DNA from 4 places in the Halomonas profundus genome. Region 1 is predicted to be linked to each of the others. Evidence: predicted binding sites of a transcription regulator. Region 1 holds the regulator's gene; each other region holds the start of a gene.
What was found. The regulator sigma-54, encoded in region 1, starts transcription at its own class of promoters, with help from an activator protein. The targets are predictions, from matches to a motif close to TGGCACNNNNNTTGCTNT.
Positions count from the first base shown of each region.

Region 2: the regulator sigma-54 is predicted to act here: its motif matches at 5,246-5,263, upstream of glnA (glutamate--ammonia ligase).
Region 3: the regulator sigma-54 is predicted to act here: its motif matches at 4,568-4,585, upstream of speB (agmatinase).
Region 4: the regulator sigma-54 is predicted to act here: its motif matches at 4,112-4,129, upstream of codB (cytosine permease).

Region 1 is NZ_CP086344.1:1,935,433-1,942,633, reverse strand. Features, by position in the region: gene LMS44_RS08620 (KdsC family phosphatase) at 1-223, shown strand, start outside; gene lptC (LPS export ABC transporter periplasmic protein LptC) at 224-793, shown strand; gene lptA (lipopolysaccharide transport periplasmic protein LptA) at 805-1,323, shown strand; gene lptB (LPS export ABC transporter ATP-binding protein) at 1,335-2,084, shown strand; gene LMS44_RS08600 (RNA polymerase factor sigma-54) at 2,214-3,629, shown strand; gene hpf (ribosome hibernation-promoting factor, HPF/YfiA family) at 3,727-4,035, shown strand; gene LMS44_RS08590 (PTS sugar transporter subunit IIA) at 4,040-4,510, shown strand; gene rapZ (RNase adapter RapZ) at 4,598-5,530, shown strand; gene LMS44_RS08580 (HPr family phosphocarrier protein) at 5,576-5,845, shown strand; gene pmbA (metalloprotease PmbA) at 5,862-7,201, opposite strand, start outside.
Region 2 is NZ_CP086344.1:262,803-270,003, reverse strand. Features, by position in the region: gene ntrC (nitrogen regulation protein NR(I)) at 324-1,751, opposite strand; gene glnL (nitrogen regulation protein NR(II)) at 1,748-2,806, opposite strand; gene LMS44_RS01240 (hypothetical protein) at 3,055-3,339, opposite strand; gene glnA (glutamate--ammonia ligase) at 3,618-5,024, opposite strand; gene LMS44_RS01230 (hypothetical protein) at 5,558-6,181, shown strand; gene LMS44_RS01225 (acyltransferase family protein) at 6,233-7,201, opposite strand, start outside.
Region 3 is NZ_CP086344.1:4,232,847-4,240,047, forward strand. Features, by position in the region: gene LMS44_RS19335 (aldehyde dehydrogenase family protein) at 1-389, opposite strand, end outside; gene LMS44_RS19340 (5-guanidino-2-oxopentanoate decarboxylase) at 399-2,042, opposite strand; gene LMS44_RS19345 (YjiH family protein) at 2,055-3,437, opposite strand; gene speB (agmatinase) at 3,541-4,491, opposite strand; gene LMS44_RS19355 (sigma-54 interaction domain-containing protein) at 4,714-6,132, shown strand; gene LMS44_RS19360 (ABC transporter ATP-binding protein) at 6,247-7,201, shown strand, end outside.
Region 4 is NZ_CP086344.1:4,340,991-4,348,191, forward strand. Features, by position in the region: gene LMS44_RS19765 (TetR family transcriptional regulator) at 1-596, shown strand, start outside; gene LMS44_RS19770 (amino acid ABC transporter substrate-binding protein) at 635-1,537, opposite strand; gene LMS44_RS19775 (amino acid ABC transporter substrate-binding protein) at 1,550-2,443, opposite strand; gene LMS44_RS19780 (diguanylate cyclase domain-containing protein) at 2,448-3,896, opposite strand; gene codB (cytosine permease) at 4,173-5,438, shown strand; gene codA (cytosine deaminase) at 5,455-6,708, shown strand; gene LMS44_RS19795 (YbaK/EbsC family protein) at 6,786-7,201, shown strand, end outside.

The DNA.
Region 1 (7,201 bases):
GGTGGCTTATTGTGGCGACGACCTACCCGACCTAGCGGCTATCAAACGTTGCGGCGTCGGCATTACCGTGCCAAACGCGCCGGACTATATGCATACCCACGCCGACTGGACTACCGAACGCCTGGGTGGCCACGGTGCCGTACGTGAGATCTGCGATACGCTGCTTGAATCTCAAGGACACTGGGGCGCGGTGCTCGACACCTATCTGCACGGCCGCACGTAAATGTTTAAACGCTTTAAAGTACGCCTCTGGTTAGCCGGGCTAGTCATCGCGCTGGGGATTCTGCTGGTATGGCTTGACCCCCGCGGGCCTCAAGACACCAGCATCGATCCCGAAGCACAGGCTCAGGAACCTGGCCACGTGCTGGAAAATGCCGAGATTACCCTATTCGGGGATAACGGCAGTGTCATGCAGTCGCTAAAAACACCGCGCCTTATCCATACCCCGCAGCGCAGCGAAACCTGGACGGAAGAGCCCGAGGCAGTACTGTATGACAGCGAAAACCGTCAGTGGCTGGCCAGCGCCGCTGTAGGCACGCTCAACACCGCTACCCAAGCCCTGCTGCTGTCAGGTTCGGCTCGGCTGTTTGCACCAGATGAAGGCTGGCAGCTAGATACCGAGCTACTGCACTATGATGGCCTCGAGCAGCATGCATGGAGTGACACACCGGTATTGATGCAGCAACCGCCACAGCAAATGAGCGCTTCACATATGGACGTTTGGCTTAACACCAGCCAGGTTCGCTTAACGGATAATGTGCGCGGCACGCACCCCCCGGCCACACAACGCTAATAGGAACCGCCATGAAAGCCATGATTTCCCCAGCCCTGCTCTACACTGCACTGTTCGGTTTAGCGATACCTTTATCAGTGTTAGCCCAAACCAACTCATCTTCCCAACAAGCCCCAGTGGAAGTGGAAGCCGACCGTTTAGATCTTGATCAGCGGGCAGGCACAGCTGTTTATACTGGGGATGTGGACATTCGCCAAGGCGAAATGCAGCTGCGCGGCGAGCGGGTAGAGATCGAACGCAACGACGCGGGCGAACTCTCGACAGCCACCGCTACCGGTGAGCGCGCCTACTTGCGCCATCAAGGCGAAGGGCAAGAAGGCCCCACGGAAGGCTGGGCGCGGCGGATTATTTATCACGTCGCCGAGCGTCGCGTAGAGCTGATCGACCAAGCCGAACTGACCCAGCAAGAGGACACCTTTAGTGGCGGTCGCCTTGAGTATTTTATTGACCGAGAAGTGATTCAAGCGCGCTCTGACGTTGATGGCAGCGAGCCCCAGCGCATACGCATGACCCTTCAGCCTGAACAATAGGGAGCCTAGCTGTGGCCACTGCTGACACTGCGCCGATCAAAACCCTTTATGCCCACCACCTGGCTAAAAGCTACAAACGCCGCCGAGTGGTCAAAGACATCAATCTAGAGATATCCCAAGGCAGTGTCGTTGGCCTTTTGGGCCCCAACGGCGCGGGCAAAACCACCTCATTTTATATGATTGTTGGGCTGGTCAAATCCGACGCTGGCAAGGTGGGTATCGACGATGTGGATTTAACGCGCGCCCCCATGCACGAGCGCGCAGCCGCGGGGATTGGCTATCTACCTCAAGAGGCGTCTATTTTCCGCAAACTCTCGGTTGCCGAGAATATTATGGCGATACTCGAGACCCGCAAAGAGCTTAACCGCAGCGATCGCGAACAGCGCCTGGAAGCGCTACTCGAAGACTTCCATATCACCCATATTCGCGACAACCTGGGCATGAGCCTTTCGGGCGGCGAGCGCAGGCGTGTAGAAATAGCCCGCTCGCTAGCCACAGAGCCCGCTTTTATTCTGCTCGATGAGCCTTTTGCGGGCGTTGACCCCATCTCGGTAGGTGAGATTAAAACCATCATTCGTGCACTGAAACAGCGCCATATCGGCGTGCTGATCACCGATCACAACGTGCGTGAAACACTAGACATTTGCGATATCGCCTATATCGTCGGCGATGGGCAAATCATCGCCAGTGGCTCGCCCGCCTCGATTCTCACCAACCAAAAAGTAAGGGATGTGTATTTGGGCGCCGATTTTCGCCTGTAATGTTTTTGCCTTAATCGCCCCTAAATAGCGCTTTAAAACAACTTTACGACCAATGGCATGCTTATTGCACTTGCGCCAAGCACTCACTCGCACTAGGGTGGAGCATTCTGATTAACGAGTGGTTCTCAGATGGTCATGAAAGCTTCTCTCCAACTGCGTATCGGCACACAGCTGACCATGACGCCCCAGTTGCAGCAGGCCATTGCGCTGCTGCAACTCTCTACGCTGGATCTTCGTCAAGAAATTCAGCAGGCCCTCGATGCCAATCCCATGCTGGAGCAGGAAGATGAATTTAGTGAACAGGCTGTCAGCGAGCCTAAGGAAGAAGAGTGGTCAGAGAGCATCCCTACTGAGCTCTCGGTAGATAGCGACTGGTCAGATACCTATCAAGATATGGGAAGCCAGGGGGGCAGCAGCAGCGAAGGCCCCGACTTTGAGCGCCAGGCAGCCGGGCAGAGCCTTCATGGCCACCTGCTGTGGCAACTCGCCATGACCGATTTTAGCGCTCGCGAGCAGCTTGTCGCGGAAAGTTTAATCGACGCGCTAGACGCCAACGGCTACCTGACCCAGCCGCTCAACGACATCCGTGAAGGGCTTCGTGCCCAGGGCATTGACGGGCTAAGCCAACGCGAAGTGGAAACCATTCTACTCAAGCTCCAGCAGTTTGAGCCGACCGGCATATTTGCCCGTGACTTGCGTGAATGCTTGATGCTGCAGCTCGCCGCTCTCCCCGATAATACGCCACTGCTGGTTCCCGCCCGCCGCTTGGTGCGGCAGTTTCTCGAAGCGCTTGGCAAAGACGATATGCGTCTGCTGAAACGCCGTCTAGGGCTCGACGACGAACAGCTGGCCGATGTCATCCTGCTTATTCGCAGCCTAGACCCACGCCCAGGCAGCGCCTACGGCGACACCGATGACAGCTATGTCACCCCCGATCTAGTCGTCCGCCACGATAATGAAGGCTGGCATTTAGAGCTCAACCCCGAGGCCCTGCCACGGCTGCGCATTCAGCCCGACTACGCCAGCTTGATTAAGCGTGCGGATAAAAGCGATGACAACCAGTTTCTCAAAGAGCACTTGCAGGAAGCGCGCTGGTTGATCAAGAGCCTCTCTAGCCGAAACGATACGCTGCTGCGTGTTGGTCGCGAAATCATTACCCGCCAGATTGGCTTTTTAGAGCACGGCGAAGAAGCCATGAAACCACTGATACTGGCCGACATTGCCGAAGCCGTGGAGATGCACGAGTCGACTATTTCACGGGTAACGACGCAAAAATATATCCATACACCCCGTGGTGTGTTTGAACTCAAATACTTTTTCTCAAGCCAGGTGAGCGGTCAAGATGGCGACAGCCACTCCAGCACCGCCATCCGTGCACGACTCAAGAAACTGATTCAAGAGGAGCCGCCCGGCAAGCCGCTTTCAGACAGCCGCTTAGTGACGCTATTAGGCGAAGGAGGGATTCAAGTGGCGCGTCGTACGGTGGCGAAATACCGTGAAGCCATGGGCATTCCCTCTTCCAGTGAACGGCGTCGTTTGCGCTAACTTCGTTAACGTTTCAGGGAAACTCTCGACAAGGGCTTTGCAACGCGGCAAAAAGGGTTACAATCGAAGTACAGTCCGATGGATAAGGAGCACGTCAATGCAAGTAAATATCACTGGTCATCACGTAGAACTGACTGACGCCTTGCGTGACTATGTCAACGAGAAGCTTGAGCGTGTAGAGCGCCATTACGACAATATAACTACGGTGCAAGTCACCTTATCAGTGGAGAAAGAGCGCCAGCAGGCCGCCTGTACGCTGCACGCCGCAGGTGCTGACTTACATGCGGAAGCCCTAGACAGTGATATGTACGCCGCTATCGACGCACTAGCGGACAAAATCGACCGTCAACTCGTTAAACACAAGGAAAAAGCACAAGCTCGCGCCCAAGGCGCCGGTGTGCGTTAATTCAATGACGTTGGAAACCATACTCCCCCCGGAACGCGTTCTGTTCGACGTCCCCGGGGGCAGCAAAAAAAGGGTGCTGGAGTTTTACAGCACCTTTATCGCCCAAAATATCCCCAGCCTGGACAGCCAAGAAGTGTTTAGCCGTTTAATCGGCCGCGAGCGCTTAGGTAGTACGGGTATTGGTAACGGCGTGGCTATTCCTCATGCGCGTAGCCCCCACTGCAACGCCCCTATCGCTGGATTTTTGAAACTGGCTGAAGCGATCGATTTTGACGCTATCGACGGCGACCCGGTAGATCTGGTGTTTGTCCTGTTGGTACCCGAAGAGGCAGATGACACGCATCTCTCACTACTGGGTCAGGTAGCGACCATCATGAATGATGCGGACACGCGCCAGCAACTGCGTAAAGCAGCCAGCCAGCGCGAACTGCTTGAGCTGATTACCGCCAAAATTCGCGAGCAATCAGCGGCCTAAGGGTCTGAAACCCTGTTCAGGGCAGATCACAGCAGGTTATCCGCTCACCACCCTCAACGCAGCTTGATCAAAGCAAAGAGAGACTCTATGCAACTGGTGATCATTAGCGGCCGCTCCGGGTCAGGTAAATCTATCGCCTTGCAAGCGCTGGAAGATCTTGGCTACTACGCGATTGATAACCTCCCAGCTATGTTGCTGGGGTCGTTGGTGGATGAACTGCGTGACCAGGGCGACCGAGCACATTTAGCGGTGAGTATTGATGCCCGCAATTTGCCGGGAGCTCTGGAGCGCCTGCCCTCTTTATTAGACGAGTTGCGCCAGCGTAAAATCGTCTTTCAAGTTATTTACCTGACCACCGATGCGCGCATACTGCTTGAGCGTTACTCAGCAACGCGTCGCCGTCATCCGCTGACCCGCGATAGCGAAATGACGCTGGAAGAGGCGATCAATAAAGAAGAGACGACGCTAGAGGATATTCGCGATCTGGCCGATCTATTGATCGATACATCACGATTATCGGTGCACGATTTACGCCGTCGCATTACCGACCAAGTAGCCCATCAGCGGCGCGACAAGCTGACGCTAACGCTGGAATCGTTTGGGTATAAACGCGGCGTACCGTTAGACGCCGACCTGGTCTTCGATGTGCGCTGCCTGCCAAATCCGTACTGGGATCCAACGCTGCGCCAGTTCACTGGCCGCGACGCGGAAATCGTGGCTTTTTTGAACAGCTATCCGATTGTTGATGCCATGAGCGACGACATCTTGGCCTGGCTAGAGCGTTGGCTACCCGCTTACCAGAATAGCCAACGTAGCTACATGACTATCGCGATTGGCTGTACTGGTGGCCAGCACCGCTCGGTCTATATGGCCGAGAAGTTAGCGGAAAAATTGACTCCTAGCATGGGCGAAGTTCAACTTCGCCACCGCGAACTGGGTCTGCACTACACCATAAGCGAACAGTTGGCCGCTCCCCTCGTCAGCGCTTCCACACCTAACGAGCGGCCAGAGACCTCTTAAGCGCGTCTATCCATTAATGACACCACTCGGCGAAAAGGAACCAGGGTGCCAGAACGCATACTTACACTTACCAATCAACGCGGGCTACACGCTCGCGCGGCGACAAAACTGGTCAAATGCGGCCAACAGTTCACGGCAAAAATACGCGTTTACAAACAGCAACAGGCCGCCGACGCCGCCAATATCATGTCACTGCTGATGCTTGCCGCACCTTGTGGCACCGAGCTTAGAATCACCGCCGAAGGCGATGACGCCGAACAGGCGCTTGAAGCGATTCAAGCGCTGTTCGACGCCCGCTTTGAGGAGGATCAGTAAGCCGCCGCTTGGCTTGTTAGTCCCCCGCCACGGTCATGGCATCAATCAACCAGCTACCCGTGTGAACACTGCCACGGGTATCAGTGTCATCGCCAATACCTACTAAGCCAGCAAACATCCGCTCCAGGTTTCCGGCAATGGTGAACTCTTCGACCGGGTACTGCACCTTTCCATTTTCGACCCAAAAACCTGCTGCACCGCGGGAATAGTCACCGGTCACACCGTTGACACCTTGGCCCATCAACTCAGTCACCCAAATACCCCGCCCCATCTCTTGCAACAAGCTTTCGCGTGATTGCAGTGGCGTTGCTAAACGCACGTTACGTGCCCCACCGGCATTGCCCGTGGTTTGCATATCGAGACGACGAGCGCTGTAAGAAGAGAGCATATAGCTGGCAATGCGTCCCTGATCGATAAAGCGATTATTGCGCGTTTGCACGCCCTCGCCATCAAACGGTGAGCTTGCCGTAGCGCCAATCTCCATTGGCCGCTCTTCAAGACTAAACCAGTCGGGAAACAATGGTGTACCGAGCCGGTCGCACAAAAACGAGGCCTGCCGGTAAAGCGCACCACCGGCTAACCCACCGAGCAGGTGGCCAATCAAGCCACTGGCCAACGATGGGTCAAACAGCACCGGAAAGGTGCCCGTTGGCGGCCGTTTAGCACCTAGCCTGCGCAGCGTACGCATCGCGGCTTCGCGCCCCACCTCAGCGGGGTCACGTAGCGCCTTGGGGTCACGGGCAGAGGTGTAGTCATAATCACGCTGCATACCGCTCGCGTCTTGGGCAATCAGCATGCAAGAAAGAGAGTGACTACTGCCCTTTTGGGTACCTAAAAAGCCGTGGCTATTGGCGTAAACGCGCACCCCTTCGCCACTGGAGAGAGACGCGCCATCTGACTGTGAGATGCCGTCAACGTCTCGCCCCGCCTGCTCGCAGGCAAGCGCTAACTCAATCGCCTCATCCGTTGTGAGCGCCCAGGGGTAGTGCACTTTTAGATCGGGCAACTCAGTAGCCATAAGGGAGGCATCGGCCAACCCTGCGGCCGGGTCTTCGCCGGTATAGCGGGCAATCGCCAGCGCTTTCTCTACGGCTGCCTGGATCGAGGCACTGCTGGCATCAGTGGATGAAGCGCTGCCTTTACGTTGACCCACGTATAGCGTGACGGCAATGCCTTGGTCACGGGATAACTCAACCGTTTCAACTTCGCCCAGGCGTACGCTAACGCCTATACCCTGATCGACGCTTGCGCCTACTTCGGCAGCATCCGCGCCCAAGCGCTTCGCCAGCGCTAACGCCTCTTCGGCGCGCGCGGTCAATAGCGACTGCTGCGCGGATGCATCAAATGCCTGTGCCA
Region 2 (7,201 bases), 1.7 Mb from region 1:
CCATAGACAACGCGGTTGCTGCCCAGCGTCACTTCGGCAGCCTACCCAAGCCCAGGGTAGTGGTGGCAGGATGAGCAGCCACTCACCAGTAGCGACTGCACTTTGCCCACCCCCACCACCCTAGCCGATGCGGTATATATACTCGCTGGCGACTAGGAGCCTGTCTGGCTTGGCCGATCGTCGCGAGAAGCACGAATTTTGAGCCAAATTTATCGATCGATTGAGGCGAATAGCGTGCTATTTAACGAAATCGATCGAATAAAGTTGGCCAAAATACCGGGATTCGCAGTAGATCAGTGTTAAGCCAGACAGGCTCCTAACGTTTACTCGTCAGCGAGTGCCGGTAGCAGTGTTTTCAGTTTACGCGTGAGCGTATTGCGCCCCCAGCCCAGCAGCTCGGCGGCTTCACCTTTGCGCCCGCCGGTATGTTTTAGCGCTGTCTCAATCAGAATCCGCTCAAAATCGGGCACCGCTTCTTCCAGTAGATGGGTATGGCCTTCGGCCAGGGCATGATCCGCCCAGTCACGAAACGCCGTGCGCCAATCGCCGTGGGCACTGCTTTCAGAAGCGCTGGGTGAACGCAGCTCCGGCGGTAGATCTTCAACCAGAATCTCACGCCCTGATGCCATCACGGTGAGCCAACGGCAGATATTTTCTAACTGCCGCACGTTGCCGGGCCACGGCAAACGCGTTAGGTGGGCTTCCGCTTCGCTGGTCAGCACCTTGATATCGGTCGTCAGCTCTTTCGCCGCTTCAGCTAAAAAGTGCCGCGTTAAACGAGGGATATCTTCGCGGCGCTCGGCAAGCTTGGGCAGGTGGATACGGATCACGTTCAGGCGGTGGAACAAATCCTCCCGGAAGCGGCCGTCATCCACCAACACTTCTAGGTTTTGGTGGGTGGCAGCAATAATGCGCACATCCACTTTGACCGGCGTATGCCCGCCAACGCGATAGAACTCTCCATCGGCCAGCACGCGCAGTAGCCGCGTTTGGGTTTCAGCGGGCATATCGCCTATTTCGTCTAAAAATAGCGTACCGCCGTTGGCTTGCTCAAACCGCCCCTGGCGCTGCTGGGTCGCCCCGGTAAAAGCCCCCTTCTCGTGACCAAACAGCTCAGACTCAATCAAATCACGGGGAATCGCCGCCATATTGAGGGCAATAAACGGCTTGCCCGCACGAGGGCTATGCTGATGGAGTGCCTGGGCAACGCGCTCTTTGCCGGTTCCCGACTCCCCATTAATCAACACCGTGATGTGGGAGTGTGAGAGGCGACCAATGGCCCGGAACACCTCCTGCATGGCGGGGGCTTCACCGATAATTTCGGCGTTCAAGCCTTCCGGCACGGTCACCGGACGCTGGCGTTCACGGGCGTGGGCCACGGCGCGGCGCACCAGCGCTAGGGCCTCATCAACATCGAACGGCTTGGGCAGGTATTCAAATGCCCCGCCCTGATACGAGGCCACGGCGCTGTCCAGGTCGGAGTGCGCGGTCATCACGATCACCGGCAGGTCAGGATGCGCTTCGCGTACCCGGGACATTAGATCCAGCCCATCGATACCCGGCATACGAATATCGGTGACCAGCACGTCGGGTGGATTTTCCAACAAACGTGTCAGGGCAACGTCGGCGCGCTCGATACACTCAACGTCAAGGTCGGGTTGCGCCAAGGCGCGCTCCAACACCCAGCGGATAGCGCGGTCATCATCGACAATGACCACCCGCGCAACATCATTACGTGCAGCCTCAGTCATGACGCTTCTCCGGTGAAATTAATAACCATGGGAATCAGTAAACGAAATTCGGTGTGTCCAGGACGTGAATCGCATTCAATCAATCCTTGATGCTGGTGCAAAATCGACTGGGCAATAGAGAGCCCAAGGCCGCTGCCTTCCGCGCGTCCCGACACCATGGGGTAAAACAGTGTTTCCTGCAGCGTATCGGGAATACCGGGGCCGTTATCGATCACGGCGACTTCACTGACCAGCCGGTGACGTTCGGCGCCAAGCGTAAACTGGCGACGGGCGCGGGTGCGTAGTATTAAAGTGGGCTCCGGCGTTTGTGCATCGCTCATGGCCTGTACCGCATTGCGCGCCACATTGAGCACCGCCTGAATCATTTGCGATTCATCGCCGGAAAGGTCGGGCAAACTGGGGTCGTAATCACGGCTGATTGTCACACTAGGGTGTTCGGCAATCAGCAGCGCCCGCACTCGCTCCAGCACCTTGTGGATGTTGACTGGCTCGTGTTTAAGCATCCGGTTAGGGCCGAGCATGGAGTCGACCAGGTCGCGCAGCCGATCCACCTCTTCAACAATGATATGGGTATATTCGCGCAGCGCCGGGTCGTCTAGATCACGCTCTAGTAGCTGTGCTGCCCCGCGAATGCCACCCAGCGGGTTTTTGACTTCATGGGCGAGCCCGCGGGCGAGCACCTTGATGGTCTCCTGGCGTGTGGTTAGCGCCTCTTCCCGGGAGATCTGCATCAGCCGATCCCGCGGCTCTACTTCCAGTAGCAGCTCATCGTCGGATAAGGGCGTCACCGTGTAGTCCACCGTGAGCGGTTCGCTATTCAACGGGGTAATGCGTGCTTCACGCTGGGTATAGGGGTGAAACGCATCCCGCGCCTTGGCCAATACTTCGTCAATGCTTACATCCCCGCCAAGTAGCGTATCCAGGCTGATGCCGTGAACACGGCTAAGGCTGACCGCTAACAACGCTTCAGCGGCAGGGTTCATCCATCGCACACGCAGTTCGCCGTCTAGCAGCAATACCGCTGTGGTGAGATGCTCAAGCAAACGCTGATGCATGGTGGTGTCCTGAAAAATCGCGTCTTCCATCGCCGATACAGACCTACAGGTGGATGATCAATGAGGGAGCTGCAAAAAGCGCGCCAACTATACGTTTATGTCCATTTGCACGGCTTGCGGGCATCGCAGCGAAAGAGCGCGAATCGTTTTAGCGCACTTGCCGTGCCAAATGCTCCTGCTCATGCACCACTTTAGTGCACCCAGGTTTTGGTAGGTAATACTTAGGGCTGTTTTTTTGATCGCGTTTATTAAAGCGCTCTTAAGGAACCGTAATCGTCACCGCTGCCGTGCGGTGCTGTAAACGCTGGCTGCTCTCCAGCATTCTGCCTGGATCTCGTGCCCCCTTGCGGCAGGCCCGTTAACCAGAAGACATCGCTGTGCAGCGCTTTCTGGCTAATCTCGCCATTCACCAACAGCCGTACCTGATGGTCGTCGCGCAACGGTGGCGCAATAACCACCTCCACCACGGTCATTCCCTCTTCCACCTGTGCGCCTTGCTGGGGCAGAGCGATCGAAAAGTGATCGTAGAGCATTAAAGGACTGCTCTGGGTTATCGGTAAAGGTAACGTTGCCGTGCTGATCGGTCACCCGGTAAACCGCCTGCCCGAACGCCGTGCCACCCACTACCCCACGCCCAAGAGAGCTACCAGCACACTGCTCATCGCCCCTCTGGCACGCTTCTCAGCCTCCCAGCAATAAAAAAACCCCGCCGTAGCGGGGTTCTATTGGCAATCATTGTTACCACCGCCTGGCTGATAGTAACAGCCAGAGGCGAGGAACGCTGATTAGCAGCTGTGCTTAACAGCTGTACTTAACAACTGTAGTACATATCAAACTCGATGGGGTGAGTGGTCATACGAATACGCTCCACTTCTTCCATCTTGAGGTCGATGTAGGCATCGATCATTTCGTCGGTGAACACGCCACCTTCGGTCAAGAACGCACGGTCAGCGTCGAGGGCTTCCAGTGCTTGATCCAGGCTGTGCGCCACAGTCGGTACTGACTTGCCTTCTTCTGGCGGCAGGTCGTACAGGTTTTTGTCCATGGCATCGCCAGGGTGGATCTTGTTTTTGATACCGTCGATACCCGCCATCAACATGGCAGAGAACGCCAGGTAAGGGTTGGCAGTCGGATCAGGGAAGCGCGCTTCCACACGCTTGCCTTTCGGGCTGGCGGTGTAAGGAATACGGATTGAAGCCGAACGGTTGCGGGCACTGTAGGCCAGCATGACCGGCGCTTCAAAGCCAGGCACCAGACGCTTGTACGAGTTGGTAGAAGCGTTAGTAAAGGCGTTCAGGGCACGGGCGTGCTTGATGATGCCGCCGATGTAAAAAAGCGCCATTTCAGACAAACCAGCGTACTCGTCACCGGCGAACTGGTTGTTGCCATCTTTCCAGAAAGACTGGTGAACGTGCATACCCGAACCGTTATCACCGACCAGCGGCTTCGGCATAAAGGTGGCCGTTTTGCCATACGCGTGGGCCACGTTGTGGATCACGTACTTCATTTCCTGAACTTCGTCAGCTTTCTTCACCAGCGTGTTGAACTTAACGCCGATTTCGTTCTGACCTGCGTTGGAAACCTCGTGGTGGTGTACCTCGACGGTCTGACCAATCGCTTCCAGGGTATTACACATTGCGCCACGAATATCGTGGAAGCTATCGACCGGAGGAACCGGGAAGTAGCCGCCTTTAACGCGCGGGCGGTGGCCAAGGTTGCCGCCTTCCACGACACTGTCGGTTGCCCAAGCGCCTTCGTCGGAGGTGATTTTGTACATGGAGCCCTGGATATCAGACTTCCAATGCACTTCGTCAAAGATAAAGAATTCAGGCTCAGGGCCGAAGAACGCGGTGTCGCCCAGGCCAGTAGACTGCAGGTAAGCTTCTGCGCGCTTAGCGATAGAGCGCGGGTCACGATCATAGCCCTGCATAGTGGCCGGCTCGATGATGTCACAGCGCAGCACCAGCGTCGCATCTTCGGTGAAGGGGTCGAGGTAACCCGTACCATCTTCCGGGCGCAGAATCATGTCGGATTCGTTAATGCCCTTCCAACCTTCAATAGAAGAGCCATCGAACATTTGGCCATTCTCGAAGAATTCTTCGTCTACATCGCGCGCAGGCACGGTCACGTGCTGTTCTTTACCGCGAGTGTCGGTGAAACGCAGGTCTACCCATTTAACATCGTGTTCTTCAATTAGCGCGAGAGTCTTGGCTGACATAGTGTCCTCCGGTATGAGCGTGGCTTAAAGCTAACGACAGTAAGCTACCGATAAAAGTGTTGTTCGACAAAATACGTGCTAAACCGCACGTTTGTCATTCTTGTTCGCTCAACGTTTGCCTGACATTGGTTAACAAATCGCTCAGCGAGCATTTCAGACCGGCTATCGTTTTAGCACGCCGCAGGGCTTATGCCTACGGCCCGCTAGCCGCTTGCAAATACAATGCAGAGAACATGCCAACACTGCACCAATATGGCATAAAAAAACAACAACTATCTGTTTTATAAACATTAAAAAATGGCTTCGAATGCCTCTTGATGACGCATAACGGCGCAACAGGCTGTTCTGAACCGTCAAAAAAACCTCTTATGCACCAAAATAGAACAAAAATAATGCCGAGCGCCCCATCAAAGTGCACAAGTCATACTTAGCGCTGTTTTTTAGCTCGCAAATTTTTTTACTTGCTACGCAAATAAACCAGCTACTACAATAAATTACAATTTGATAGATTTGCTCACAATCGGAGTCGGCAAATGGGATCGGTCTGCTTTATCGTTGATGCCATGGTGACGGGTGAAATGTTGCCACGCCACTTAAAATCCATACGTGAATCCGGTGTCGCCGACCACTTGCTGCCCATTTTGGTGACAGCCACTCAAGCGCAAGCACGCCTGAGTGCTATTGAACAGCGCTACCATGCTCATTCGCTGATTACACCATCAAGGCCGCTGGGGGCTCGCTTGAATAAAGCCGCGTTTACCAGCCAAGCAGAGTGGCTCATCATTGCGCTACAGAAAAAACCACTGCCTGCGGAGCTTTGGTGTGCACTCTATTCACAGCTCAACACTTACACCCTTGACGCCTTGATTATTGGCCTCACCCGGCCATCGCTGTCGGAACGCATCCTGCGGCGCTTATTGGCCAGTGCTTTACTTTTGCCGCCCTACATTGCCGTGAGGCGAGCCTGGCTAGAACGCTTGGGTGGGTTTGACCCTGAGCTGGACGATAACAGCGCGATCGACGATTTTCTGCAACGTTTACACGCTTGCCCTACGCGTTTAAAAACCTACAACGGAAACCTGCTTAGACTAACGAAAGAGCCAGAAAACCCTTTTCTGGCTAACGCCCCGGTTACGGCTTTCACTCCACGCCCATGATGCGTTTTCTACCGATATCATCCACAGATACCATCCACCGCCACTCTCTGACTAACTTACCTTTAGTCGCTTGCCGAACAGCATGGCGCCCAGTGTCGTGGTATTGGCGAGCTTATTAAGCCCCACTGACCCCACCACACCAACCGCCATAAGCGCCAGTGCATACACGCCAATGGGCAACGACAACGGCTCGACAGCCAGATCAGCGAGCACAAAGAACATGGGGTGAGCCAAGTAAATGCCAAACGAATACGCATTAATGTGGCGCACCCACAAAGGCGCAGGACGCCCGGCCAAGTAGCGCATGGCACACAGCGTGAACAGCACGAAGAAAGGAATGACCCACACCTCTTTGGAAGAGAAGGCCAGCCAACCTGCAAAGGTCGCGGCAATAATCAGCGCCACCATTAGCACCAACCAGACCGGGCGGGCCATTTGCTGCATCCAGGCAGGCCGCGCCAGCATCACGCTCTCAGGGGGTAGCGGGTAGTAGCGCACCAGCACCAGGGCAAGAAAAAACACATAGATCCAACCCAGTGGAGCAATCCACAGCAGATAGCCGGGCAGGTCAACCTCAAACCAGTAAGCCAACCCCCAATACGCCATGCTGATCACACAAGCGCCCCACAGCCACGGCACCGGGTTCAAACGCCACAGCTGCCAACGGGTAAACAGCCAATAGGCCACATAAAACTGCATCGCAATAATCAAAAAATAGCCATGCCAGCCCGCGTACACATAATACTCAATGGCGTTGGCCACGAACCCCACCGGTTCATCCGATGGCTGTTGGCTTAGCCATTCAGCCGTCGAATAAATAAAGCCATACACAAAATAGGGCACCATTACATACTTCACGCGCTGGGCAAGGAACCCTTCCGGCACGGATTTATCGTAGCGAACGGCAAACACAAAGACCGCAATAAACAGGAAAATCGGGGTACCCAACACCAGCGGTATGCGCATCAAATCGGTGGCAACGTTATCGAGGCGCTGATTGACATGATCTAGTAAGTGAAA
Region 3 (7,201 bases), 2.3 Mb from region 1:
CCCTGGCGGGCATCCAGTGCCTTGGCCTGCCCGGCGTAGTAGCGATAGCAGGCAATGGCATCGTCTAGATCGATCTCCGCTTCTGCAAGCGGCTTGCCGTTGTTGGTCGCTGAAAGCGTGATAATCGAGTCTCGGCGCGTTGCCAGTGCATCGGCAAACCCCTCAAGGTATTTAGCCCGTGCGGTTCCGCCCAGCGCCTGCCAGGCGGGCTGCGCCAGCTTTGCAGCTTTGACGGCGGCGTCGACATCCGCGGCGTCACCTGCCGTAACCTGGGCAATCCGCTCTTCGCGGTAAGGATTCATCACGTCGAGCAGTCGGGTGCCCGCCGAGGGCACCCACTGGTTGTCGATGAATTGTTGATTGATAAGTTGCTGGCTGAGTGACTGCATGGAAATATCCTAGTCAGAAAATGCGCACGCACGCTGCCAGGCAGCAGCGTCAATTTCGATCAATAGAGGCCCGTTGGTTTCCCGGTTGGCGAGCGCCTTAGCAAACTCGGCGGGGCTTTCTACCAGCACGCCGGGGCAGCCAAAGCCTTCGGCCAGGGTGAGGAAGTTGGGCGCCTGAATATCCACGCCCAGGCGCGCAACACCATTGGCATCCATATAGCGACGAATCTCTTCGTAACCGGCGTTGTGCCAGAGCACAATCACCACGGGCAGGCGCTCTTCTACGGCGGTTGCCATTTCCGAGAGCGTAAACATCACCCCGCCATCACCCACCAGTGCCACCACCGGCAGATCCGCTCGCGCAAGCTGTGCGCCCAGCGCCGCCGGCAGCCCATAGCCCAATGTGCCGTAGCCCGTTGAGGCATTGAAGTAGCGCCTGGGCGCTGGCTGGCTGACCAGGTGGTTACCGGCATACACCGGCGCGGTGGAATCGCCTACCAGAATGGCCTCGGGTAGATGCTCGACAAGCGTTGCATACAGCGGCACAAAGTCGCTAAAGGCCGGGTCGTTGTGAAGGCTCAGCGCGCTCAATACGGCCGCGGTTCGCGCCTTGCCGTGGCGGTATAGCGGCTCAGGGAAGTAGCCAAGAAGAAGTTCAAGGCTACGCCCGGCATCGCCGACTAGCCCCAGCGTTACGCGCTGATTGCGCACCAGCTGCTCAGGGTCGAGGTCAATACGAATCAGCGTGCCGTTGAGATGAAAGCCGCCATCAAACACAACATCGTAGTCGGTCTCGCCAAGCTCGGTGCCCACCGCCAGAATCACATCGGCATTGGCGGCTAGTTCACGAACTGCGGGCAACGCGGCATTAGCGCCCAAATCCAGCGGATGGTCACGTCCTAGCAACCCTTTGGCGTTAATGGTCGTTACCGTGGGGGCATCAAGATTTTCTACTAATGCTCGCGCTGCTTCTGGGGCTGAAACGCAGCCACCGCCTAATAGCACCAGGGGCTGTTTCGCCGCATGTAACAAACGGGCGGCTTCGGTAAGCCCTTCTGGATCAGGCGCGGCCCGATAGAGCCTAGGCGCCTGCCAACTCACCGGCGCTTTCACCGGTGCATTGAACAGGTCGATGGGGATTTCGATGTGCACCGGTCCCGGTCGCGCGCCGTTGAACACGGCAAAGGCCTGGGCCAGCACCTCGGGTAGTGTATTGGCGTCCAACAGCGTGTGGCTGAATCGCGCCACGCCGCTGATCATCTGTTGCTGGCTGGGCAGCTCGTGCAATCGCCCTTGGCCCATGCCCAGCGTATCGCGACGGTTAACGCTTGAAATCACCAGCATGGGGATCGAATCCGCCAGGGCCTGGCCCATGGCGGTGGCCATATTGGTCATCCCCGGCCCGGTGATAATTAGGCACACCCCCGGCTGACCGCTGGCCCGGGCATAGCCGTCGGCCATAAACCCAGCGCCCTGTTCATGGCGTGGGGTTATATGCTGCACATCGCTGCCTTCCAGCCCGCGATAAAGCTCCACCGTGTGCACGCCTGGGATGCCGAACAGGGCCCGCACGCCGTAAGTATCGCGCAGCAGGCGGATCAGCAGTTCGGCACAGGTCATGGGGGCTTGCTGGCTCTGCGCTTTATTGGTCATCGTTTCGGCCCCTTAAAAGAAAAACGTATGGGCCATAAAGGCAATGATTGGCAGCGTAATGGCGGTACGCAGCAGGAAGATGGCAACCAGTTCCCAGAGCTTGATGGGAATTTTTGACTTGAGCAGCAGCGCGCCGATTTCCGACATGTAGATCAGTTGGGTGAGCGACAGGCAGGCAATCACAAAGCGGGTAAGCTCGCTTTCGATATTGGTCGCCAGCACCGCGGGCAGGAACATATCGGCAAAGCCCACCAGGGTGGCGGGCGCTGCCGCTTCTGCTTCAGGAATCCGCAGCAGCTCAAGCACCGGTACCATGGGGTAAGAGAGCCAGGTAAACAGCGGAGTAAATTCCGCCAGAATCAGCGCCACCGTGCCAATGGCAAACACCAAGGGAAGTAGACCAAGGAAAATATCCATCACGTTGAGGAGCGCCAAACGTGCCAGCTCACGGGGCCCGGGAGCTCCAGCGGCGCGATTGGTGGCCTGAATCAAGCTGTAACGGAACAGACCCACTTTTTCAGTGCGCTCTTCGCTCAACTGGCAGCCCACGGGCTCGTAATAGTCATTGGATTTGCGCGACAGCGGCGGCAGGCGCGGCACAATCACTGCAGCGATCAACCCGGAAACCACCACCGTAAAGTAGAACTGCACAAACAGGTGGTTGATATCGACAAAGCTGGTGACGAGCAGCGCAAACGCAATCGACACCACGGAGAAGTTGGTGGCAATGACCGAGGCTTCGCGGCGGTTATAGAAGCCCTGCTCGTACTGCTGAGTGGTGATCAGCACACCGACGGTGCCCGATCCCATCCATGAGGCGGTGGCATCAATAGCGCTGCGTCCCGGCAAATTAAAAATCACCCGAAACGGCTTACGTACCATACTGCCGATGAACTCCATAAAGCCAAACTCGACTAGAAACGGCAGCAGCAGCGCAGCAAAGAAGAAGAACGTTAATAGTACCGGCGCCAGATCATTGAGCATCACCCCACCGGTAAAGGACGCAGTGACGAACTCTGGCCCAAACTGAAAATAGGTCATCACAGCAAACAGCGCGCCTAAAACGCGCATCACTAACCACACTGGCCCGACATGAAACATTTCGTGCAGCATGCCTTTTTTGGCCCAGGCAGGGTTAGCTAGCTTGGCGTAAATCGTCGCTACCACCGACAGGCAGAGTACCACTACCGCAATAGCTGGCAGCGCCGAGCCTAGCAGGGTTTGCAGGCTATCGGCCATTAGGCCCATGCCGATGTTAATGGTATCGCCCACTTGAAAAGGGACGAGAAACAGCAGCACCCCAATTAGCGATGGAATGATAAATTTCAGTAAGTGCGCGCGGGGTATCGGTGCCGACGAGGTCGGCTGTTCCGATTTAACGTTGCTATACGACATAGGGGTCACCCATTGGAAGTGATTCTTGGAGGTGGCTGGCGGCGTAGCTAGGTCAGTACTTTTTTATTTAGTCGCTATTTCTTTGTTAGCTATTTGGTCGGCGTCACTCGCTGTGTTTAACGCCCGGCAGTACGCAAAGCATTTCATACAGCAGCGTGGCGCCCATCAGCGCGGTGTTGCCGCTGGGGTCATAAGGTGGTGACACTTCCACCAGGTCGCCGCCGACAATATTCAGCCCAGCGGCACCGCGAACCAGCTCCAATCCTTGGCTAGAGGTCAGCCCGCCCATTTCCACCGTGCCGGTGCCGGGGGCAACAGAAGGATCCAGGCCGTCGATGTCGAAACTGATGTACACCGGAATATCGCCCATCTGCTCACGCACCTCGGCCATCAAGGGCGCTAGCGAGCGATACCAGCACTCTTCGGCGGGCACGACACGAAAGCCCTGGTCGCGACACCAGTCAAAATCTTCAGCGGCATAGCCGGTACCGCGCAGGCCGATTTGCACTACCTTGCCATGGGCCAGCAACCCCTCCTCCTGGGCACGACGAAACGGCGTGCCGTGGGCAATTGGCTCGCCGAACATGTGCTCATTGACATCGGCATGAGCATCGATATGAATCAACCCCACCGGGCCGTGTTTTTTGGCCATGGCGCGAAGGATAGGCAGCGTTAGGGTGTGCTCACCGCCCAGGGTCAGCGGAATGCAGTCATGTTTCAGTACGCCATCGTAAAAGGCGGTGATGATGTCGACGCTTTTCGGCAGATGAAAGGTGTTGATAGGCACATCACCGATATCGGCCACTTGCAAGCTTTCAAAGGGCGCGGCGCGGGTCGCCATATTGTAAGGGCGCAGCATACGCGACTCATCGCGAATCTGGCGTGGTCCAAGCCGCGTGCCGGGGCGGTTTGAAGTGCCGATATCCATGGGAATGCCAATAAATGCCGCATCCAAACCCTCGGCTGTCTCTTGGGTGGGCAGGCGCATCATGGTGGCAGGGCCTGCAAAGCGCGGCATGGTGTTTCCGCCCAAGGGCTGATTAAACTCCGACATACACATCTCCTTATATTTTTGGCGGTGAGCACGGTGTAGGTATTGGCCTAGCTCTTTTCACTACTCTTCTAAAGTCATTGCACAGACCATGCCAAGTCGTAGATGCCTATAAAGTGGTGGGATTAGCGACCAAACGATGCAAAAATGAATCAACTAGAGGCTTTTTTAATTCATTTTTGTATCAAAGATTCATAAATGAATCACTCAGAGGAGTTGGCTGCGATGAGTGAAATAGACAGGCGTGTGCTGCGAACCATTGTGGAGACCGCAAACGACCACTTCTTTATCGTCAGTGGCGATGGGCAAATAGTGGATATTAGCCCAGGAGCAGAAGCGGTTTACGGGGTATCCAGAGAAGAGCTGCTCTCCAGCAGTGTGCAGCAACTGCAAGCGGCCGGGGTGCTCAAACCCTCCATCACCATGGAAGTGATGCGCACCCGCCGGCCTGCACAGCTTATGCAGGTCACCGGAACAGGCCGCCGGGTGATTGCCGAAGCCTATCCTGTATTCGTCGACGGCAAGCTGGAGCGCATTATCAGCCGCTCGCGGGATTTAACCGACTTGCAGTTACTGCAGGACGAATATGCGCTGCTGCAAAAACGCTTTAGCGAACACTTAAAGCGCAGTCAGGCAGCGCCAGACGCGGAAGAGCAGGCGTTGGATGACGCCCTGGACAATTTGCAGGTGCGTAGCAGCGTGATGCGTGAAATTGCGCTGCTGCTTAAGCGGGTCGCCCCTTCGGATGCCAATGTGCTGATGCTGGGTGAATCAGGTGTGGGTAAAACCGCCTTTGCCAAGCAGCTACACCGCTGGAGCCAGCGCTGTGACGGCCCCTTTATCGACGTTAACTGCGCGGCGATTCCAGAGAATCTGTTTGAGTCCGAGATGTTTGGCTACCAGCCCGGCGCTTTCAGCGGTGCCGCCCGCCAGGGCAAAGCCGGGCTGTTAGAGCAGGCCGAGGGCGGTACGCTGTTTTTGGATGAAATAGGCGAGCTGCCGCTGCTAATGCAAACCAAACTGCTCAAGGTGATTCAGGACGGTAGCTTGACCCGACTGGGTGACACCCGATCACGCAAAGTCAATTTTCGCTTGGTCGTGGCGACCAACCAGGATTTGGGCAAGCAAGTAGAAGCAGGACTTTTTCGTCTGGATCTTTACTACCGCCTCAATGTGATCCCGGTCACCCTGCCGCCACTTCGTGACCGCCGGGAGGATATCCCCGACCTGGTTGAAGCGTGTTTAAACCGGCTCAACCAGCGCTACGGGCGGCAAAAAATTCTTGATACCCGCGTTTGGTCGACACTGATGGGCAGCGAATGGCCGGGTAACGTCCGCGAGCTGGAGAACTGGCTAGAGAGAGCTTGGCTTTCCAGCCCCACCGATCAAATCGAAGAGCCTGCCGCACTCCCTCACGCCGAACAGTTCCCGGCCAACTTGCCGAGCGCCTCGCCAGCAAGGTCGGCAGTAGCACTCGAGCCCCAGGAAACCCTCAAGCAGTACCTAGCGCGGCTGGAGCGTGAAACGCTTGAAGAGCTGTGCAACACACTCCCCAGCACCTATGCCATTGCCGAGCGGCTGGGCATCAGCCAATCCAGTGTGGTGCGCAGGCTTCAGCGCTATGGCATTAAAGTGACCAAGTGAATTTTTATCTTGACACAGCGGGTGTCATCAACCATCCATGTAAGTGTCATGAAACGGCAACACCTTCAACACAAGCTGAACCAATAACAACCAACAGCCGGTGATGTGTGTGCTATGTCAAACCAATCGCGTATTCGCCTGGAGCGCGTCACTAAACGTTGGGGCGCGACCACTGCCGTCGATGAAATCTCCTTCGATGTCACGCCTGGGCAATTTGTCATTCTGCTCGGCCCTTCAGGCTGCGGTAAATCCACCACGCTACGCATGATCGCGGGCCTGGAAGAGGCCAGCAACGGACGTATACATATCGGCGAGCGCGACGTCACACACCTGCCGCCCGGCGACCGTGGGCTGAGCATGGTGTTTCAGTCCTACGCGCTGTTTCCGCATTTGAGTGTGGCTGACAATATCGTGTTTGGCCTGCGCAGCCGCAAGGTACCCAAAGCCGAGCAGCGCGAGCGGCTAGCCAAGGTGGCCGAACTGGTTGATTTAACCGATTATCTGAACCGCAAACCTGCCCAGCTTTCCGGCGGTCAACGCCAGCGGGTTGCTTTGGCGCGCTCGGTTATTTCCGAACACCCGATCTGCCTGATGGATGAACCGCTATCCAACCTGGACGCCCGGCTGCGCAGCGACATGCGCCGGGAAATCAAAGCATTACAAAGCCGCCTGAATATGACGGTTATCTACGTCACCCACGACCAGGTGGAAGCCATGAGCATGGGCGATCGTGTGATTCTGATGCAGCACGGCAAAATAGTTCAGGACGGCACCCCGGACGAGCTTTATAACCGCCCCGCTAGCGCTTTTGCCGCCAGTTTTATTGGCAGCCCCGCCATGAACCTGCTGCCCCTAGTGGCCGGTGAGAATGGCGCCGTTATCGAAGGCGAACCAAGTACCCCCGTAGCCCCCTTGGATGCCGCTGGTGGACACTTGGGCATCCGCCCGGAAGATATCGAACTGCGAATCGCACCCGCTTCCGGCGTACCCGCTAACGTATTAAGTGAAGAGTATCTTGGAGCGGACACCATTGCTTATGTCGCGGTGGGATCGCACACCCTACGCGTGC
Region 4 (7,201 bases), 2.4 Mb from region 1:
GTACCCGAGAAATCATTCTGGACGCGGCAGAGACCACCTTTTTAGCCCAAGGCGTTTCGCGTACCACCTTGGCGCACATCGCCCAGGCAGCAGGCGTGACACGAGGGGCCATTTATTGGCACTTTGAAGACAAAGCTGCATTGTTCGATGCACTCTTGGAACGCGTGCGTGTCCCTCTGGATGAAATTGTCGATGAGGTGGTGGAACACCTAGGCTCAGCACCGGCAGACTGCTTACGCGACATTGCTCTACGCTCGCTGGCAGCCATTTCCCACGACCTGCCACTGCAGAGAGCAGCCACCATCGTGTTGCACCGCTGCGAGAAACTGGAAGAGGAGCACCCGCGGATTTGCATGATCACTCGACTCTCTGAGCACGCAGAGGCGCGAGTAGAGCAATTGTTTGAACAGGCCCAAATCGCTGGCACTTTACGCGCTGACTTAACCCCAGCCAGCGCCCGGCGCCAATTTCATGGCTTTTTGATTGGCGTCTGTTTCGACTGGCTGCAGGATCCCCAGCAGCATTCTCTGGCGGATGAGAGCAGCGGTATCGTGGAAACGTTAATGCGTGGTTTATTTAACACTCAGACCGTATGAACCTGCGCTAAATCTTAATCTATATTTATCTAATGCACTTAATCTGCATTTATCTCGCGAGGGGCGGCAAAGTGCTCAGCCAAGACGGCACTCATTGGTACATTAAGCGTAATGTCTTTGCCAGGGAGAGGTTGCTGAAACCACCGTTCGTACAGCAACGGCATTTCCGGACTGGTATAAATATGTTCGAGGGCCTTATTTACCTCTGCGGCAAAGGCATCGTCGCCCAATTGCATTAAAAAACCGAGAGGCTCTATCGACGTAATGGCTTCTTCGGAAAGCGCGTACGCGTCAGGGTGATCGGACTCAGCAATCATTGTGCTTAGTAATATATCATCCATCGCAAAAGCCGCTACGCGCCCATCAGCAACTAAATCAAACGCTTCCTGCAATGTACCTACGGGCACCACCGATAAATTCAGCTGGCGTTCTCGATTTACCTGATTGATCTGGCTGACATTGACGGTGCCACGCGCCACGCTCACGCTACGCCCGGCCAAGTCCTCCAAGGTGGTAAAGCCATTTTCCTTCAGGGCCACATAACGCACCGAGACAAAGAAATGGCTAAGCGCAAACTGCGCGCTCTGCCGCCGCTGTTGTGTATTAGTACTGGCATTACACTCAATATCGATATCGCCGCTATTGAGCAGTTGCACCCGGTTACTGGGCGTACGATACACATAGGCTATTTCAAGAGAAGGCAGGTCTAATTGCACTTGCAGCTGTTTCGCTAAACGTTGGCAAATATCGATAGAGTAACCGACGACGTTACCCTGATTATCTAAATAAGAGAATGGCGCTGTATCACCATAGCCAACCCTTAACACGCCGGTTGCTTCTATGCGTTCAAGCGAATCGATAGGTGTCGTTGCATGTGCTGCCTCTCCACCAGACATCATTACCAGCAAACTACACCACCCAAGCAATAAACTTCGGCGCATAACACACCTCCTCTACTCTATGTACTGCTCAGGATTGGCGAAAATAGCGGCAAGCGCTGGCGCTAGCGGCAAGTTCAATACTCGGTTATCGGGAGGGAGCGGCTGCAAAAACCATTTTTCATAAAGAGTGTGAATAGTTTCACTCTGATAAATGTTACGCAGTTCCTTATTGACCAGCTCAACAAAAACAGGATCATCAGGCGGCATCATTAAGCCATAGGGCTCGGCACTACTCAGTGTTGCTTGAGAAATATGAAAAGCGGCAGGGTCAACGGCAGACGAAACCAAACCTGCTAACAAAACCTCATCCATCACAAACGCGGAAGCCTGTCCTGAAGCCACCATATCAAAGGCTTCTTCATGATTACGGCTTAGCATTACCGATATTGCTAGCCCCTCGGTGCGATTGAGTTCGTTGAGCTGGGCAATATTGATAGTGCCCGTTGTTGATACCACGCTGCGGCCCGCCAAATCCTGCAAACTGTCCATATGCTGCTCGGCGAGGGATACATAGCGCGTTGCGGTCAGAAAATGAGGGTATGAAAAAGCGGCCTGACGGCGACGTTCAGGGGTATTGGTGGTCACTCCACACTCGATATCCACTTCACCATTACGTACTAATATGAACCGATTTGCAGGCGTTACCGGCACATAATTTACCTTGAGATCACCTAAGCCCAATGTTTCCTCCAGACCTTCGATGACGTTTAGGCACAGGTCGATCGCATAGCCTGTTGGCTGGTCGTTAACCAGGTAGGAGAAGGGGGCTTCGCTGGTACGATGGCCGATAGTAATCTCACCAGCAGACGCAATACGCGACAATGTCGGCGAGGAGTCGATCTCCTCACCAGCAGCGGCACCTTGCCACATCGCACTGGTCATTAATAACGCTACTAGCCACTTCATAGGCTTACCTTTGTTCGATGATCCCGGAATCCATTGTCATCCCTGCGGCATAGAGCATATAGCGGTCGCGCCCTTTCGCCTTGGCCGCATAGAGCGCCAGATCTGCGTGACGTAGCAGATCGTGGCTATTGCGGCCATCAGCGGGTGCGGTTGCAATGCCAACACTCACTCCAATGTTAATTTCCTGGTTATGAAACTGATACGGTTCACGTAGAACAGACACAATTGCTTCTGCCAGTACTTTTGCCTCATTGGTGGCACTACGCACAACGCGTTGAATGATGGCAAACTCATCGCCACCAAGGCGCGCCACCAAATCATCGTCGGTCAGCAGCCCCTGCACCCGCTGACTAACTTCAACGAGCAAAGCATCACCCGCCGCGTGCCCCAGACTATCGTTAACTGCTTTAAAATGGTCAAGATCAAATAGCATGACATTAAATACGTCGCCTTGAAGCAGTGAGTGCACAGCGGTTTTTAAAGCATTATTTAATTGCACACGGTTGGGCAATTTGGTCAGCTCATCATGATGAGCAAGATGCTGAAAGCGGAGAGCTTCGTCTTTAACTTCAAGTAAGTGTTCACGCTCAATGACTTTCTTACGAAGCGCATCTATGGCCTTTGCCATCCGGCCAATTTCATCGTTACGGTCGGTATAAGGCGTGCTGTCAGCGGTCTGGTTTTTAGCGATTTCGGTGAGCGACTTAATTAATACTGGCACGGGTGTAAATAACTGACGCATCAAAATAGTGACTAGCAGGGCTGTCGCGACCAATACCACCAGTAGTGCTATAAACGCTTTGCTGATCAGATCATTACGCATCTGATACAGCCCTTCTTGCTGGCCTATGGTGGCTACTAGAACGCCTAACAGTTGACCATCAGGGGTAACAATGGGCAGCGAACTAATGAAGTGCTCTTCACCGCCAATGCTGGCAAATCCAACATAAAAATCAGCGGCATCCGCTTTTGTTTGCCATGTATCTACCGTCAAGTTGGCAGGCGAGTCTGATGGTGTATTAAGCGCATCTGCCACTACGGTGAGAGCCCCCTCTGATGACTTCGCGAACAGCCACACATTGTTACGTGTTTGTGCACTTGCCAACGCCAATACATCAATCGGGCTAAACCCAGTTTCTAGAACCGACTCTTCATCACCAATCGGGCGCTGGGAAATGATACGCGTGACTTGACCCGTGCCATCGGTCTTAACCGCCACGGACGTATAAATACGCCTAATAGTCGCGCTTACTATCTGGGCATTCACCTGCGCTTCGCGCAACCACTGCTCCCGAGCCCCACGTTCAACCATAAAAAAACCCGACAGCGCCCCCGTTACATACGCAAACAGCACGCCCATCAGCATAAAAATCACCACCTTACCCACCAGGGTATGATGCCAAGGAAGTCTAGCTGCAGGCAGTGAAGCACTCCTATGCTGGGATTCTGGCATCTACTCCGGTTCCTTCAAGGTTATAGCTGCAACGGGCGTATCTGGGCGTAATCGCAATAAGCGACCATCGCTTTAACAAACAAGCTTTTTTGACCACTATTTTATTCGGCAAACGTACACAAACAATTAGGTTTTATTTACTAAAGTATCATTAAAATGAGTTGGTATGTCTTAAAAAAATGACAAGATCAATCATGCTTAACCACCTACCCTTTTGGCATATCTCTTGCTTTATAAACACCTAACAGGTTCGCTTATTTATGCTAGGAGAGCGTGATGCAGACGTCAGATTATCCCCTTAGTGAAGTCCCTACCAGCGCCCGCAAGGGCCTGCTTTCTACCTCGGCAGTACTGCTTGGATTTACGTTTTTCACCGCCACCATGTGGGCGGGCGGCACGTTAGGCCAAGCCTTTCCGATTGGCCAACTGCTATGGGTCATCGTGATTGGCAACTTGCTGCTGGGGATGTATGCGGCGGCACTTGCTTATATCGCTTGTCAAAGCGGGCTCAATTCGGTGCTGATGGGGCGCTTCTGCTTCGGCGAAAAAGGCAGCAAACTTTCCGACTTTATTCTTGGTTTTACCCAGATCGGCTGGTACGCCTGGGGCACCGCCACGATTGCTCTGGTGTTAGTACGCACCACCGGGATGCCTGAGTGGCTGGAAATCCCCTTAATGGTGCTCTTTGGGTTTGGTTTCTGCGTCACCGCCATGATCGGCTACAAGGGCATGGACTGGCTCTCGCGCTTTGCCGTCCCCGCGATGATGCTGTTTATCTTAATCAGCCTCTTCACCGGGCTGGTGGATGTGCGCGGCTTCGCGGGACTGAGCCAGCAGACGCCCACGGAAAGCATGAGCGTAGCAGCGGCGATTACTGTGATTATCGGTACCTTTATTAGCGGCGGCACTCAAGCGACTAACTGGAGCCGCTTCGCCAAAACGCCGAAAATTGCCGTGATCGCGACCCTGGCGGCCTTTTTTGTCGGTAACGGCTTAATGGTTCTGACCGGCGCTCTTGGCACCATGATTTACCAGCAGGCGGATATCGTGGATGTATTGATCGCTCAGGGCTTTGTCACCATCGCCGTGCTGATGCTGTTCCTGAATATCTGGACAACCCAGGACAACACTATCTACAACTTCGCCGTGGCGGGCTGTAATTTGCTGCGCACCGAAAAGCGCCGCCTGGTCACTGTGGGCGGCGCGGCGATTGGCACGGTGCTGGCGGTAGGCGGCATGTATAACCTACTCATCCCATTTCTGGTGTTACTCGGCACCTTTATACCGCCCATGGGCGGGGTGATCATGGCGGACTTTTGGCTCAAGCATAAAGGCCGCTACCCCACATTGGATAAAGCACAACTACCCGACTTCAACCGCCGAGGGTTAGCTGCGTATGCGCTGGGCGCCGGAGCCGCTTACTTTTCCCCGTTACTGCCACCACTGATAGGTGTTGTAGTGGCAGCAGGAAGCTACGCCGTGCTGCTGCGCCTAAATCACGCTACGCTGGGTGATAGCCTTCCATCCACTGCCAAACAATAAGCGAGCAGTTTTTTATATGAGCATGCAAATTATCAACGCCCGCCTACGCCAGCGCCCTGAGCTTTACCGACTTGAGATTGAGAACGGCACATTCACGTCAATTACCGTGCAAGACGCACCACAAACAGCGAGCGAAGGGCAGATCGATGCGGGCGCTAAGCTCGTTTGTGCGCCTTTTATTGAGCCACACATTCATCTGGACGCCGCCCTCACCGCCGGTGAACCAAGCTGGAACCAGAGCGGCACGCTGTTTGAAGGCATTGAGCGCTGGGGCGAGCGTAAGCCTATGCTCACCGAAGCGGATATTCGCGAGCGCGCGCTTAAAACCCTAAACCTGCTAATCGGCAACGGCGTTCAGTTTGTGCGCACCCACGCCGACACCAGCGACCCTAGCCTGATTGGGCTTAAAACCCTGTGCGCCTTGCGCGACGAGTTAAAAGATAAAATTGATATTCAGGTAGTCGCCTTCCCTCAAGATGGCCTGCTCTCTTACCCAGGCGGCGATCGGCTGATGGAGGAGGCACTAGAGATCGGCGCCGATGTGGTGGGCGGCATCCCCCACTTCGAATACACCCGTGAGCTGGGCGTGGCCTCCATGAAGCGAGTGATCGAATTGGCGATCAAGTACGACCGCCTGGTGGATGTGCACTGTGACGAGATTGACGACCCCAACTCGCGCTTTCTCGAAGTATTGGCCTGCGAGGCACTGTTTAATGACTTGGGCAGCCGCGTGACCGCTAGCCACACCACAGCAATGCACTCCTACGACAACGCTTACTGCTCCAAGCTGTTTCTGCTGCTAAAACGCTCGGGTATTAACTTTGTCTCCTGCCCCACCGAAAGTATTCACCTGCAGGGGCGCTTTGACACTTACCCCAAGCGGCGTGGCGTGACACGTGTGAAGGAGCTCAACGCAGCGGGCATTAACGTCTGTTTTGCCGAGGACTCCATCTTCGATCCCTGGTACTCCTTGGGGAATGGCAAGCTGTTGCGAACGCTGGATTTTGGCCTGCATATCTGCCAAATGATGGGCTATCAGGACTTCAGCCAGGCGCTTTCACTAATTACCGATAACAGCGCCCGCACGCTCAATATTGAAGAGCGTTATGGTATCGCGGTCGGCAAACCCGCCAGCTTCAACCTGTTGGAGGGCGAGGATGACTACAGTGTGCTGCGCACTCAAGGCGAAGTGCTGCTTTCCGTACGTCACGGCGAGATCATCATGCAGAGCGAGCCTGCCAAAATCACCACGCCCCAGTGGCTTGGCTAATCTACCAAAGGCACGTTAGATTAGTCATTGAACCGTCTAATGTTACCGACGAATGTTAATGACCGAGGAAATCCAAGATGGGCATCGAAACCGTTCGCCAGTTTTTTGCCGAGCACGCGCCGGATGTAAACATCGAAGAGCTTGAAACCAGTACTGCCACGGTACAACTTGCCGCTGATGCCCATGGCGTAGCACCAGGCCAAATTGCCAAAACCCTAGCGTTCAAAGTCGGTGACAAACCGCTACTCATTGTGGCCAGTGGCGATGCGCGTATCGACAACCGCAAAATTCTCGATACCTTCGGCGGCAAGGCCAAAATGCTTGACGCCGAGACGGTGATGGAACTCACCAGCCACCCGGTTGGCGGCGTTTGTCCCTTTGGCCTCGCCACCGACCTGCCGGTTTACTGCGATGAATCGCTCCACGCCTATGACGAAGTGCTGCCCGCCGCTGGTTCGCCCACTAGCGCCGTACGCCTAAGCCCCAAGCGATT